DNA from 3 places in the Devosia sp. MDV22-iso42 genome. Region 3 is predicted to be linked to each of the others. Evidence: predicted binding sites of a transcription regulator. Region 3 holds the regulator's gene; each other region holds the start of a gene.
What was found. Region 3 encodes LexA, which represses DNA repair genes until DNA is damaged. Its sites were predicted from a motif close to TGTTCNNNNTGTGTTCNG; they were not measured.

Region 1 (3,960 bases), on a different contig from region 3:
GTGGAATCGGTGCGCCCCGAGGCTGCCGAGGGCTCTTGAGCGGCGCCGCTCTTTATTTTTGCCAATCATCCCCCTATAAGCGGGCAAAATTCGTCAGAAGCATCCGCGAGGGATCGAATGGCCGGCCATTCACACGCCAAAAACATCATGCACCGCAAGGGCAAGTCGGACGCCGTGCGTTCGAAGGTCTTTTCCAAGCTGGCCCGCGAAATCACCGTGGCGGCCAAGATGGGCATGCCCGATCCGGCCTTCAATTCGCGGCTGCGCCTGGCCGTGGTCAATGCTCGCTCGCAGTCCATGCCCAAGGACAATATCGACCGCGCCATCAAGAAGGCGATCGGCTCGGACGGCGAGAATTTCGAAGAGATCCGCTATGAGGGCTATGGCCCGGGTGGCGTTGCCATCATCGTCGAGACGCTGACCGACAACCGCAACCGCACCGCCTCCAATGTGCGCTCGTACTTTTCCAAGTGCGGCGGCGCCATGGGCGAAACCAATTCGGTCGGCTTCATGTTCGACAAGGTCGGGGAGATCGTCTACCCGGCCAAGGCCGGCAGCGAAGATGCCATCATGGAAGCGGCGATCGAGGCTGGTGCCGATGACGTCGAGAGCAGCGAAGACGGTCACTATGTGACCACGACCTTCGAGGCCATGGTGGACGTGGCCGCCGCGCTGGAAAAGGCGCTGGGCGAAGCGGAATCTGTCAAGGCCGTATGGAAGCCGCAGACCAATGCCCCGATCGATGCCGACAAGGGCGCGACGCTGATGCGGCTGATCGCCATGCTGGAAGAAGACGATGACGTGCAGAACGTCTATTCGAACTTCGAAATGAGCGATGAGGACATGGCCAAGCTCGACGCGTAACGCCCTGGGCTGATGACCGGAATTTCGGGGGCGGTGCTGCAGGCGCCGCCCTTTTTCATGCCGACTGCTGCAGGTCCGGATCGGCCAGGTCGGCGACATTGACCACGGCGGAGCGGTTGCGGCCGGCGCGCTTGGCCTCGTAGAGACGCTGGTCGGCGATGCGGAACAGTTCGGCAAATTCGCGCTCGCCCTCGAACACGGCGCCGCCAATGCTGACCGAGAGCAGGTGGCGCTGGCCGTCCGGGGCAAAGTTGGCCAGACGCACCGAGCGGCGGATGCGCTCGGCAATGGTTTCGGCCTGGTACTGGTCGAGGTCGGGCAGGTAGACGGCAAACTCCTCGCCGCCCATGCGCCCCACCAGATCGCCCGAGCGCAGCACGGCCCGGATCGAGCGGGCGATGATGGCTAGGGCGTCGTCGCCGCAATCGTGGCCAAACAGGTCGTTGATGGCCTTGAAGTTGTCGGCGTCGATCATCAGCAGGGCGCTGGTCGTGTCCGGCCGGCGCTGGGCCAGCAGGCCGCCGACACGCGCGGTAAAGGCGCCGCGATTGAGGCAGGAGGTGAGGCTATCGGTGCGCGCCACCAGGCCCAGGCGGATATTGCTCAGCGCCAGGCCACGCACCCGCATGCCCAGAAACAGGAACAGCGGCATGCCGACAATGGCCGGGATCAGGATCGCGCTGACCATGGCCCGCTCCAGGGCCCGGGCGCCCAGGTCGCCGAACAGCACGACATTGACGATCAGCGACACCACCATGCAGAAAAGGGTTCCGATCAGCGTCCATCGGCCGACGCTGGACCAGCTCTGCAAAGCGGTCAAAGACTTGGGGCGCAACATCGGCAATCTCCGGCGGGCAACGGCGCGTCAATTTCTGCGCTGGCCTGGTGCAATCAATAGTGAGGGATGACGCGTCCCCGGCAAAAATGGTGTCGACGTTCGGCGTGCTCTGAAATTACTCGGCCCCCGTCAGCACGATGCTGGCATAGCGGGAAAACAAACCCGGCAGAGGCATGATCGTTCCCTTGACCCTGCCCTTGCCCGGCTGGTGGTTAACCGTTTGCCAAGTCAGGCGCGCGGCTCAGGAATCTGTCTGTCACAGGCTAGGGTGAGCCGCTGAACAAAGGGTTGGCGAGATCGGCGCAATTGACCCTATCGTCCGTTTTTCCACGCGCGTGTTTCCGCTTTGTTCACATTGGGCTTGGTAGGATCGTCGCCGGCGATTAAGGATGATCCATGAACCTGACGACGCGAATCATTGGCATTGATCCGGGCCTGCGCCGTTGCGGCTGGGGTGTGATTGAAAGCCAGGGCAACCGCCTGACCTTTGTCGGCGCCGGGACGATAACGCCCGCGGTCGATGGCGGGCTGGCCGAACGGCTCGCAATGCTGTTCGCCGGGCTCAATGCAGTGCTGGACCGGTTTGCACCGGCCGAGGCGGCGGTGGAAGAAACCTTCGTCAATGCCGGGGTGCGTTCGGCGCTGATCCTGGGTCAGGCCCGCGGGGTAGCGATGCTGACGCCGGCGGCGCGCGGCCTGCCGGTGGCCGAATATGCCGCCAATCTGGTCAAGAAGTCCGTCGTGGGCACGGGCCACGCGGGTAAGGGACAGGTCGAACTGATGGTGCGCACGCTGATGCCGACGGCAGATTTCAAGGGGCCCGATGCGGCCGATGCGCTGGCGATTGCCATCTGCCATGCGCATCACCGGGTATTGCAGCAGCGCTTGAGGGCCATGGCATGATCGGCAAGCTCAAGGGCATGATCGACAGCTTTGGCGATGACCATGTGCTGATCGACTGCGGCGGCGTCTGCTACGAGGCGTTCTGCTCGAGCCGGACCCTGCAGGCGCTGCCGCGGGTGGGCGAAGCCGGCGTGCTGTTCATCGAAACCATTGTCCGCGAGGACATGATCCGGCTCTATGGCTTTGCCACCGAAACGGAAAAGGCCTGGTTCAACCTGCTCTCGACAGTGCAGGGCGTGGGCGCACGCGTGGCGCTGTCGATCCTGTCGGTGCTGTCGCCGTCCGAACTGTCGAGCGCCATTGCGCTGCAGGACAAGGCCATGATCGGCCGCGCCAATGGCGTGGGGCCCAAGCTGGCCGTGCGGCTGGTGACCGAGCTCAAGGGCAAGGTGCCGACCGGCGTCGGCATCGATGCCGGCACGCTGGGGCTGCAGGCGGCTCTGGGCGACGGCGTGGCGCCCGGCGCCATTGCCGATGCGGTCTCGGCGCTGACCAATCTGGGCTATTCGAGTGCCCAGGCGTCCGCCGCCTTGGCGCGCATCGTCGCCCGCGAGGGCGATGGCGTGCCGACCGAGAAGCTGATCCGGCTGGGCCTGCGGGAGTTGAGTAGTTGAAAGTCGATGTCCAACGACAGCTTGACACAGCTACGGCATATTTCCTGGCCGGTGAGCGCTGTGCCCTCAACATAAAATTTGGTCAGTACGACTTTCATTCTATCTCTGCGCCAACCATCACGAATTATGTGTTTTCTGTCGAGCTTGCTTTCAAGCTGGTTCACTTTCTCGCATCTGGCTCCAGAGAGCGCGGGCATGACCTGGAAGTGCTGTACCTTGGGCTACCCGATGAAGTCAGAAACAACCTCCCGCATCTGGCTGGATGCGTTTCCGACATAGCTCGATACTTCGAAGATTGGCGGTATCCGTTTGAGAGGGAGCTCCTGTTCGGAGACTTTGACGATCCACGACGCGCCTTCATTGAATGCTATTGTGAGATCAGGCGACTGCGGCCCCAGTTGGCAAGTGTCTATGAGAGCCTATGGGGCACCTTCGAGCCGGAGTGGGTTTTATCGTGGCCGGAGGCCCAACCGTGCTGGGAGTTGAGACTGGCAGCTGCGTCGTCTAAAGCGGACCTATGAATGCTCGGGTGAACGTAATGTCGTCTCTTGTCGAACAGATTGAGAAGCTAAACCTTCCAAAGGGGCAATCGCCCACAATTCCTGCGCTTGTGCTAGAGGCGGCAGACCGCCTTGGCTTGGTGCTGCAATTGACGTCTCCATCAGTGCCTGAACAATACGAGGTCTCGCGATCCGGTAACCCTTGCGGCTACATTCACGCCAGACATGGCGGCATGACCGT
Region 2 (3,960 bases), on a different contig from region 3:
GGTGTGCTGGTCGACGCGGGTCAGGGCCCAGAGGACGGCCGACACCAGGGCCGTGCCGGGCACCAGCAGCCTGGTCGGGCCGATACGGTCATAAAGGCGGCCAACCGGCGGCGCCAGCAGGCCCATCAGCAGGCCGCCGGGCAGCAGCAACAGACCGGTCTGCAGCGTGTCGAGCCCGAGCACGTTCTGGGTATAGATGGGCAGCAGGATGACGGTGCCGAACAGGGCCATCATGGCGACCGCCATGGTCAGCACGGCAAAGGTGTAGTTGCGCGACAGGAAGGTGCGCAGGTCGAGCAGGGCCTTGTCCTGCCGCGACAGCACGATCTGGCGCCAGACAAAGACCGCCATGCCGACCAGGCCGACGACGAGCGGCAGCCAGAGCGGGAAGGCCGCCCCGACATGCTCGCCCTCGCCCAGGCTGGACAGGCCATAGACCAGACCGCCAAAGCCCACGGCCGAGAGCAAGACAGAAGCGATGTCGAGCGGGGCATAGCGCGGCGTCGTGACGTTCTGCATCCGGTTGCTGCCCACGGCCAGGGCGCCCAAGGCGATGGGCAGCATGAGGATGAACATCCAGCGCCATTCCAGATAGGCCAGGATGAAGCCGCCAATGGTGGGGCCGATGGCCGGCGCCACCGAAATGACGATGGAGATATTGCCCATGGTCTTGCCGCGCGTTTCGGGCGGCACCAGGGTCATGACCGTGGTCATCAGCAGCGGCATCATGATGGCGGTGCCGACGGCCTGGATGATGCGGCCGACAATCAGCAGTTCGATGCCGGGGGATGCGGCGCAGATAACGGTGCCCAGGGTGAAGGTCGACATAGCCAGCATGAAGACCGGGCGGGTGTTCATGCGCTGCAGCAGGAAGCCGGTAATGGGGATGACAATGGCCATGGTAAGCAGGAAGGCCGTGGTGAGCCACTGCGCGATATTGGGCAGGATGTTGAGATCGGCCATCAGCTGGGGAATGGCCACGCTCATCATCGTCTCATTGAGGAAGACGACAAAGGTCGAGCCCAGCAGCAGGGCAATGACCAGCTTGTTGCGCGCGGCATGATCGGTGACGTCCGGCGGCGCGCCGTCCATTGTAGTATCCTGGGTCGTCATAACGCTATCCCTCGAGAAATTCGGCAGTGTCGCCAGCACGACGTGCAGCAGCGGCAAAAAACGACACGACTGTGGTCAACTGGCGTGACATTCCCTGTCAGCATTGGATCGACCAGCCCGTCGGCCAGGCTCGCGCGGCAACACATAAATGGTTTAGCGGCGGAGCTCACGAGGAGCCGCGCCGCAGAGCGATGTGGCATAGTCCGGATCACTGACAGCGTCCATTCGTCACATCACATAGCTGCCTTGTGCCCTTGATCGAGCGGTAGGCAATCCTGGTACCAAAGGTGAACAAACACGGTATTGTTCTTGTTCTGTTCCCGCGGAACTGTTACATCCTGGGACGCGTTGTTCAGTCACGATTCGACTGCTTCACGTTCGGCAGGAGACGTTTGCATGGCCCTTTATCAAGCCCCGTCCTTTGAAGCGCTCGAGCAGCTCAGCCGCAGCCGCGATGCCGATCTGGCGCGGCGCGAACTGCTCGATGTCAGCCGTATTCGCGGCCGGGGCGCCCAGAGCAATCGCAGCGGCCGCTTCGAGAAGCAGACCCGCGAGAGCTTCGATGATGGCTGGGACAATGTCGAGCCGCTGTCGATCTTCGAGACCGTGGAACACAATGAGCGCGCCAAGACCATCATCACCAGCAATGACAGCCCCGATATCGGCTTCGAGCGCTCGATCAATGCCTATCGCGGCTGCGAGCATGGCTGTTCCTATTGCTATGCGCGGCCGACGCATGCCTTTCTCGGGCATTCGGCCGGCATCGAATTCGAACGCGACATCTATGTCAAAACCAATGCGGTCGAGGCGCTGCGGGCGGAGCTGGGGGCGAAAAGCTACCGGGTGAAGCCGATTGCCATGGGCACCAATACCGACCCCTATCAACCGGCCGAGCGCAAGCACAAGCTGACGCGCGGCATTCTCGAGGTGATGCTGGAGACCCGGCATCCGGTGATGATCACGACCAAATCCTCGCTGATTATCCGCGATCTTGACCTGCTGACCGAGCTGGCCAAGCTGGGCCTGGTCAAGGTCGCCATCTCGATGACCTCGATGGATCACAAGCTCAGCCGGCGCATGGAGCCGCGCGCCTCCTCCCCTGCCCGGCGGCTCGAAGCCATTCGCCTGCTCAGCGAGGCGGGCGTGCCGGTGGCGGTGTTTGCCTCGCCGATGATTCCGGCGATCAATGACATGGAGCTCGAACGCATTCTCGATGCGGCGGCGGCGCAGGGCGCCACCAGCGCGCAGATGATCCTGCTGCGGCTGCCCGGCGAAGTGCGCGATGTATTCCGCGAATGGCTGCTCCGACATTTCCCCGACCGGGTGCGCCATGTGCTGGCGCTGGTGCGCGATACGCGCGGCGGCAAGGATTATGACAGCCGCTTTGGCACCCGCATGACCGGCGAAGGCCCCTATGCCACGCTGCTGCGGCAGCGCTTCGACAAGGGCCGCGAGCGCTATGGGCTCGATGGCAAGCTGCCCGGGCTGCGCAATGACCTCTTCGTGCCGCCCAAGGTCGAAAGTGCGCAGATGAGCCTGTTCTAGGCTGGCGCGCCAAGCGGAATGCGCAGGCGGGTGGCAATGAAATCCAGCACGGCCGGATCGTCATAACCATCGGTGGAGAGCACGGCGCCGGCAGCGCGCAGCGGGGCATTGTCGAGGCTGGTGCGCAGGCCGATGGTAGCGAGGCCCGCCGCGGTGGCGGAGGCGATGCCGGTACGCGAATCCTCAAAGGCCACCGAGACGGCGGCGTCAGCGCCGAGCAACCGGAGCCCTTCGAGATAGGGCAGCGGGTGCGGCTTGCCATGGGCCAGTTCGGCACCAATGACCAGCGCCTGAAACCGGTGGGTGATGCCGAGGCCATCAAGGATCAGTTCGGCATTGGCGCGCGGCGCATTGGTGACTGCCGCCATGGCAATGCCAGCGGCATCGGCCAGATTGAGCAAGGCGAAGAGCCCGGGCACCGCGTGGATTTCCGTCGCCGCCAGTTCGCGGAACAGCGCCTCCTTATGATCGAGCACCGCCATGCCCTCGGCTGGGGACAGGCCGGGCAGGATATTGGCGGCAATATCGACATTGGCCAGGCCCTGCAGTTCGCGGGCAAAGCGGGCCTTGTCGAACTGCTGACCATAGGGGGCAAAGGCCCGGTTGAAGGCCAGCAGGTGCAGCGGATCGGTATCGGCCAGCGTGCCATCGATATCAAACAGCAGCGCGGCGCCGGGCGTCGGGATCATCGGTCGTTCCGTTCAAGCATGGGAGACTTCAGTATTGCGCGACCCGCCGGGCATAGCTGGCCATGAAGTCGAGCGAGGCGGTGACGCCGCGCATCGACAACCAGACGGATTTGTTGGCGGTCTTGCCGCCGGTCAGCGGCACGATCATGGTCACGGCGTTGCGCTGCTTCATGGTCTCGATCAGCGCCTGCTTGCGGGCCGGATTGGTGAAGTAGTAGCGGTTGGTCGTATTGTAGCGCGTCTCGATATCGCTATCGAAGGCATAGGCCTGGGTCCTGTCGCCGGCAAAGCTCAGGCGCAGCGGGCGGCTGGTATCGACCTCGACGCCATCGGCCGCCACGGTGACGGCAACATCGAGTTCGCCGGTCAGCCGGTTGCGCATCAACGTCAGCTGATAGGCCGGCAGATTAGCGCTGTTGAGCTCCTGGCTGCTGGTGCTGGCAAAGCAGGAAGTGCCATAAAAGTCGGCCGCATCCTCATCGATGACATCGGGACAGACGGCCAGCCAGTCGTGGTGGTATTCGCGCCATTCGCCATAAGGATGGTGAAACGGCTCGGCCGCCAGCGGCATTGCGGCGGCCAGCGTCAGGACAAGGGCGGTACCCAATCGTGC
Region 3 (3,960 bases):
AGCATCATCGGCACCTCGCAGGCCGGCGCCGGCTTTGCCGGCTCGGTCGGTCCCGACCAGACCGTCCGCATCTTTACCGGTGCCCCGGTACCACCCGGCGCCGATGCGGTGATCATGCAGGAAGACGCCATGGTCGAGGGCAATCTGGTACGCTTTTCCAGCACGCCGCCGCCGGGCCGCAGCATAAGGGCCAAGGGCAATGATTTTGCTAATGGGCAGACCCTGGTCGAGCCCGGCACGCGACTGACGCCAATGCAGCTGGCCGTCGCCGCCGCGGCCAATGCCCCTGCCCTCACCGTCGCCCGGCGGCCGCGCCTGGCGCTGCTGGCCACCGGCGATGAGCTTGAACTGCCCGGCGCCGTGCTGGCCCCCGACCAGATCATCGCCTCCAACAGCTTCGGCCTCGCGCCGCTCCTGGCCCCCTATGCCCAGACCGTCACCGATCACGGCATTGCCCGCGACGACCGGGATCAGCTGCGGGCAAAGCTTGTTGCTGTCTTTGCCGATGAACCCGACATCCTGATCACCACCGGCGGCGCCAGCGTCGGCGATCATGATATCGTCCAGGAAATCCTGCTTGAGCTCGGCGTGACGCTGGACTTCTGGAAAATCAACATGCGGCCAGGCAAGCCGTTGATGTTCGGCACCCGCGGCAAGACCCTGGTCTTTGGCCTGCCGGGCAATCCCGTCTCGGCCATGGTCACCGCCATCGTCTTCATCAAGCCGGCCCTGCGCGCCTGGCTGGGCCATGCCGAACCCGGCAACTGGCGCCTGCCTTTGGCCGCCCCGACCCCGGCCAACACGGCGCGCCGCCACTTCATGCGGGCCCGACTGCTCCACAGCGCCACCGGGCCGCTCCTGCTGCCGATCGCCCAGACCGATAGCGGCCATACCTCTTCGCTGGCCCATGCCGACATGCTGATCATCCAGCCGGAAAACGATCCCGGCCAGGCCAGCGGCACCATGGCCACGGCTCTCAGCATCGACGCCTTCTAGGTTCCGACGGGGCCGCGCATGGGATATTGCAGAACACAACCGGAACACCTATAGTCGTTCTGTCTATGTTCCGATTCTAATCCCGAGGGGCCCATGCTCACGCGCAAACAACACGAGCTGTTGATGTTCATCCACGAACGGATGAAGGAAAGCGGCATTCCGCCCTCCTTCGACGAGATGAAGGATGCGCTGGATCTGGCCTCCAAATCGGGCATCCATCGCCTGATCACCGCACTTGAGGAGCGCGGCTTCATTCGTCGCCTGCCCAACCGGGCCCGGGCGCTCGAAGTGGTCAAGCTCCCCGATTCCATGAACCCCTCGCTGGGCGGTCGCAAGGCGCGCTTCGAGCCCTCGGTCATCGAGGGCAATCTGGGCAAGGTGGCCAGTCCCCCCTCGCGCATGTCGGCGGCCGAGGACTATGCCAGGCCGATCGCCATTCCGGTCATGGGCCGCATCGCGGCCGGTACGCCCATCGAGGCCATCCAGAACCATTCCCACACCATCATGGTCCCGCCTGAAATGCTGGGCAGCGGTGAACACTACGCGCTCGAAGTGCGTGGCGATTCCATGATCGATGCCGGCATTTTTGATGGCGACACCGTCTTGATCAAGAAGCAGGACGCAGCCAGCACCGGCGAGATCATCGTCGCTCTCGTGGATGATGAAGAAGCCACGCTCAAGCGCCTGCGCCGCAAGGGCAATACGGTAGCGCTCGAAGCCGCCAACCCGGCCTATGAAACCCGCATCTTCCCGCCTGACCGCGTCAAGATCCAGGGCCGCCTGGTAGGCCTGCTGCGGAAATATTGATGGCTGAGCGCCTTCTCGAGAAGCTCTGTCCGGTCATTCTTCGGGGAGCGACCGGGGCTCGGGAGGTTCTGGTTTTTCGTCATCCGCAGGCCGGCATACAGGTGGTCAAGGGCACCCGGGAACGTGGAGAGACAGCGGTCGCTGGAGCCTTGCGCGAATTGGCCGAAGAGTCCGGGGTCGCGGAAAGTGTTTCAGGCGCCCTCGCCTGCTCCAGCTCGACGATAATGGCCGGGCAGCTCTGGCATTTTGTCCAAGTGCAGTGCCCCGATTTACCGGAACACTGGTCGTTCTTTGCCCAGGATGATGGCGGGAAGAAGTTTGACTTCTTTTGGTGGTCCCTCGACGCAGTGCCGAGCGAGGACTGGCATCCCAGCTTCGTGCGTGCCCTCGATGTGGTCCGCCATATCGACGCTGCGCCCATGCCGGATGCGGCCATGGTAATGGCGGACTATGCCGAGCGTATCAATACGCACCAATTTGCCGACGTCGCGCCTTTGATCGATGCAGATGCGGTCTTCTGGTTCAGCGATGGATCCCATCGCGGTATTGCCGCAATTCAGGCCGCTTTCGAAGCAACTTGGGGCGCCTTGGCCGATGAGCTGTACTGGATTGAGTCGCTGCGCTGGATTGCTGTGGGGGATACCGCTGCCAGCTGCATCTATGCGTTCCACTGGCAGGCAATGATTGATGGTGAGTACCAATCCGGCTCGGGTCGAGGCACCACGGTGCTGGCCAACAAAGCAGGCCGATGGCAGATCGTGCACGAGCACCTCAGCCCGGCGCGCTGATCAGTCCCGTGCGTCGGGCGGCGGGATATCGGTGCTGGTCTTGCACTCGACCAGCCACACATCATAGACGGCGTGGTCCACGGCATTGAGCGCCGGGCTGTCGGCAAACATCCAGCCGGTAAAGATGCGCTTGGACGTGCCGGTCAGGCTGCGCTGGTCGACCTCGAGAAAGGCCGAAACGCGCTGCGCTTCGGTGACCGGATGGCTGTAACAGGCGCGCGGGGTGATCTCGAGCGCGCCGAACAGCACGGTCTCGTCGATATAGACGTCAAAGCGGGTGATGCGGCCGGTAATCTTGTCGAGCCCGGCAAAGGCCGCCACCGGATTGGCAATCGGCTGTGCCTGGGCGGGAGCCACCAGGCCAGCAGAAACGGACGCTGCCAGCACCGGCAGCGCCAGTATTGTGCGGCGCAGAAAACGGGGATGGCGCAAGGCGCCGGCTCTATTCAGGCGACCAGGCGTCATAATCCCCGGTGACGCGCGGGCGCTCGCCCTTGTTGAGCAGGCTGCCATCGGGACGATAGGCTGCCGCCGTGCCGGTCAGGTTTTCCTGGTGCGGCAGTTCCCAGCTCTTGGCCACGTAATTGGCCTTGGTGGGGACCACGTCGGTGCGGTGATGCATCCAGCCATGCCAGCCATTGCCGATGGTGGAGGCGTCGGCGGGACCGGCATAGGTCACATAGCGCCGGTCGGCCTTCTTGTCCTGATAGTACTGGTTGCCGAACTCGTCGCTGCCGACATAGTCGCCGAAGCGCCAGATCCACAGGCGGGTGCCCCAGGTCTGACCACCCCACCAGGAGAAGATTTCACTCAGGAACTGCTTGATACCCGATTTTGCCACTTGTCGATTCCGCCGTCGGAGCTTTGCGTTGGGCCGGGTGTACCATGGGTTCGGCACGCGGCCTAGTCTCGCGCGGCCTTTTCGGCGCGCCAAATTGCCGTTCCGGCGCTTCATTTGCCACCCGGCAATGCGGTAGGCGCGCCCCTGCCCTGCATACTGCATCTGGGTGGCCGCGCGCGGCGATGGGCACAAGCGCTGGTGTGTCACGTGCCAACGTTTTTTGGGCAAATTTTCTCCGCTTGACAGGATTTCAGCCCCCATGATTCTGGGTTTTTCTGCTATGGTTAACCAGATATGACTGACTGATGACAGAGCCCGGAAGCATGAGGAATCACGGCGCTTTAGCGCGACTTGCTGGCCTCACGTCTGCGGCCCTCATGTGACACTGCTTGATGGGTAAATACAGCCGGGCAAGGGCCGGAAAATCTTGCACTTTGTCCCCGCTATCCACATATTGAGCCTACTAGTGGTTGTCTTGGTGGCCCACTCCACCACTAGACCTTGTGATTTCTTGCGTTGACGCGTGGT

Region 1: the regulator LexA is predicted to act here: its motif matches at 2,039-2,056, upstream of ruvC (crossover junction endodeoxyribonuclease RuvC).
Region 2: the regulator LexA is predicted to act here: its motif matches at 1,418-1,435, upstream of AC4NN3_RS01360 (PA0069 family radical SAM protein).

The regions. Positions count from the first base shown of each region.
Region 1 is NZ_JBZVWR010000010.1:138,579-142,538, reverse strand. It holds gene AC4NN3_RS12560 (winged helix-turn-helix transcriptional regulator) at 1-39, shown strand, start outside; gene AC4NN3_RS12555 (YebC/PmpR family DNA-binding transcriptional regulator) at 118-864, shown strand; gene AC4NN3_RS12550 (GGDEF domain-containing protein) at 920-1,702, opposite strand; gene ruvC (crossover junction endodeoxyribonuclease RuvC) at 2,099-2,605, shown strand; gene ruvA (Holliday junction branch migration protein RuvA) at 2,602-3,219, shown strand; gene AC4NN3_RS12535 (hypothetical protein) at 3,758-3,960, shown strand, end outside.
Region 2 is NZ_JBZVWR010000004.1:30,652-34,611, forward strand. It holds gene AC4NN3_RS01355 (MDR family MFS transporter) at 1-1,113, opposite strand, end outside; gene AC4NN3_RS01360 (PA0069 family radical SAM protein) at 1,510-2,658, shown strand; gene AC4NN3_RS01365 (HAD family hydrolase) at 2,655-3,347, opposite strand; gene AC4NN3_RS01370 (hypothetical protein) at 3,376-3,960, opposite strand, start outside.
Region 3 is NZ_JBZVWR010000006.1:459,209-463,168, reverse strand. It holds gene AC4NN3_RS03915 (molybdopterin molybdotransferase MoeA) at 1-996, shown strand, start outside; gene lexA (transcriptional repressor LexA) at 1,090-1,803, shown strand; gene AC4NN3_RS03905 (DUF4440 domain-containing protein) at 1,803-2,591, shown strand; gene AC4NN3_RS03900 (DUF2155 domain-containing protein) at 2,592-3,056, opposite strand; gene AC4NN3_RS03895 (NADH:ubiquinone oxidoreductase subunit NDUFA12) at 3,034-3,432, opposite strand.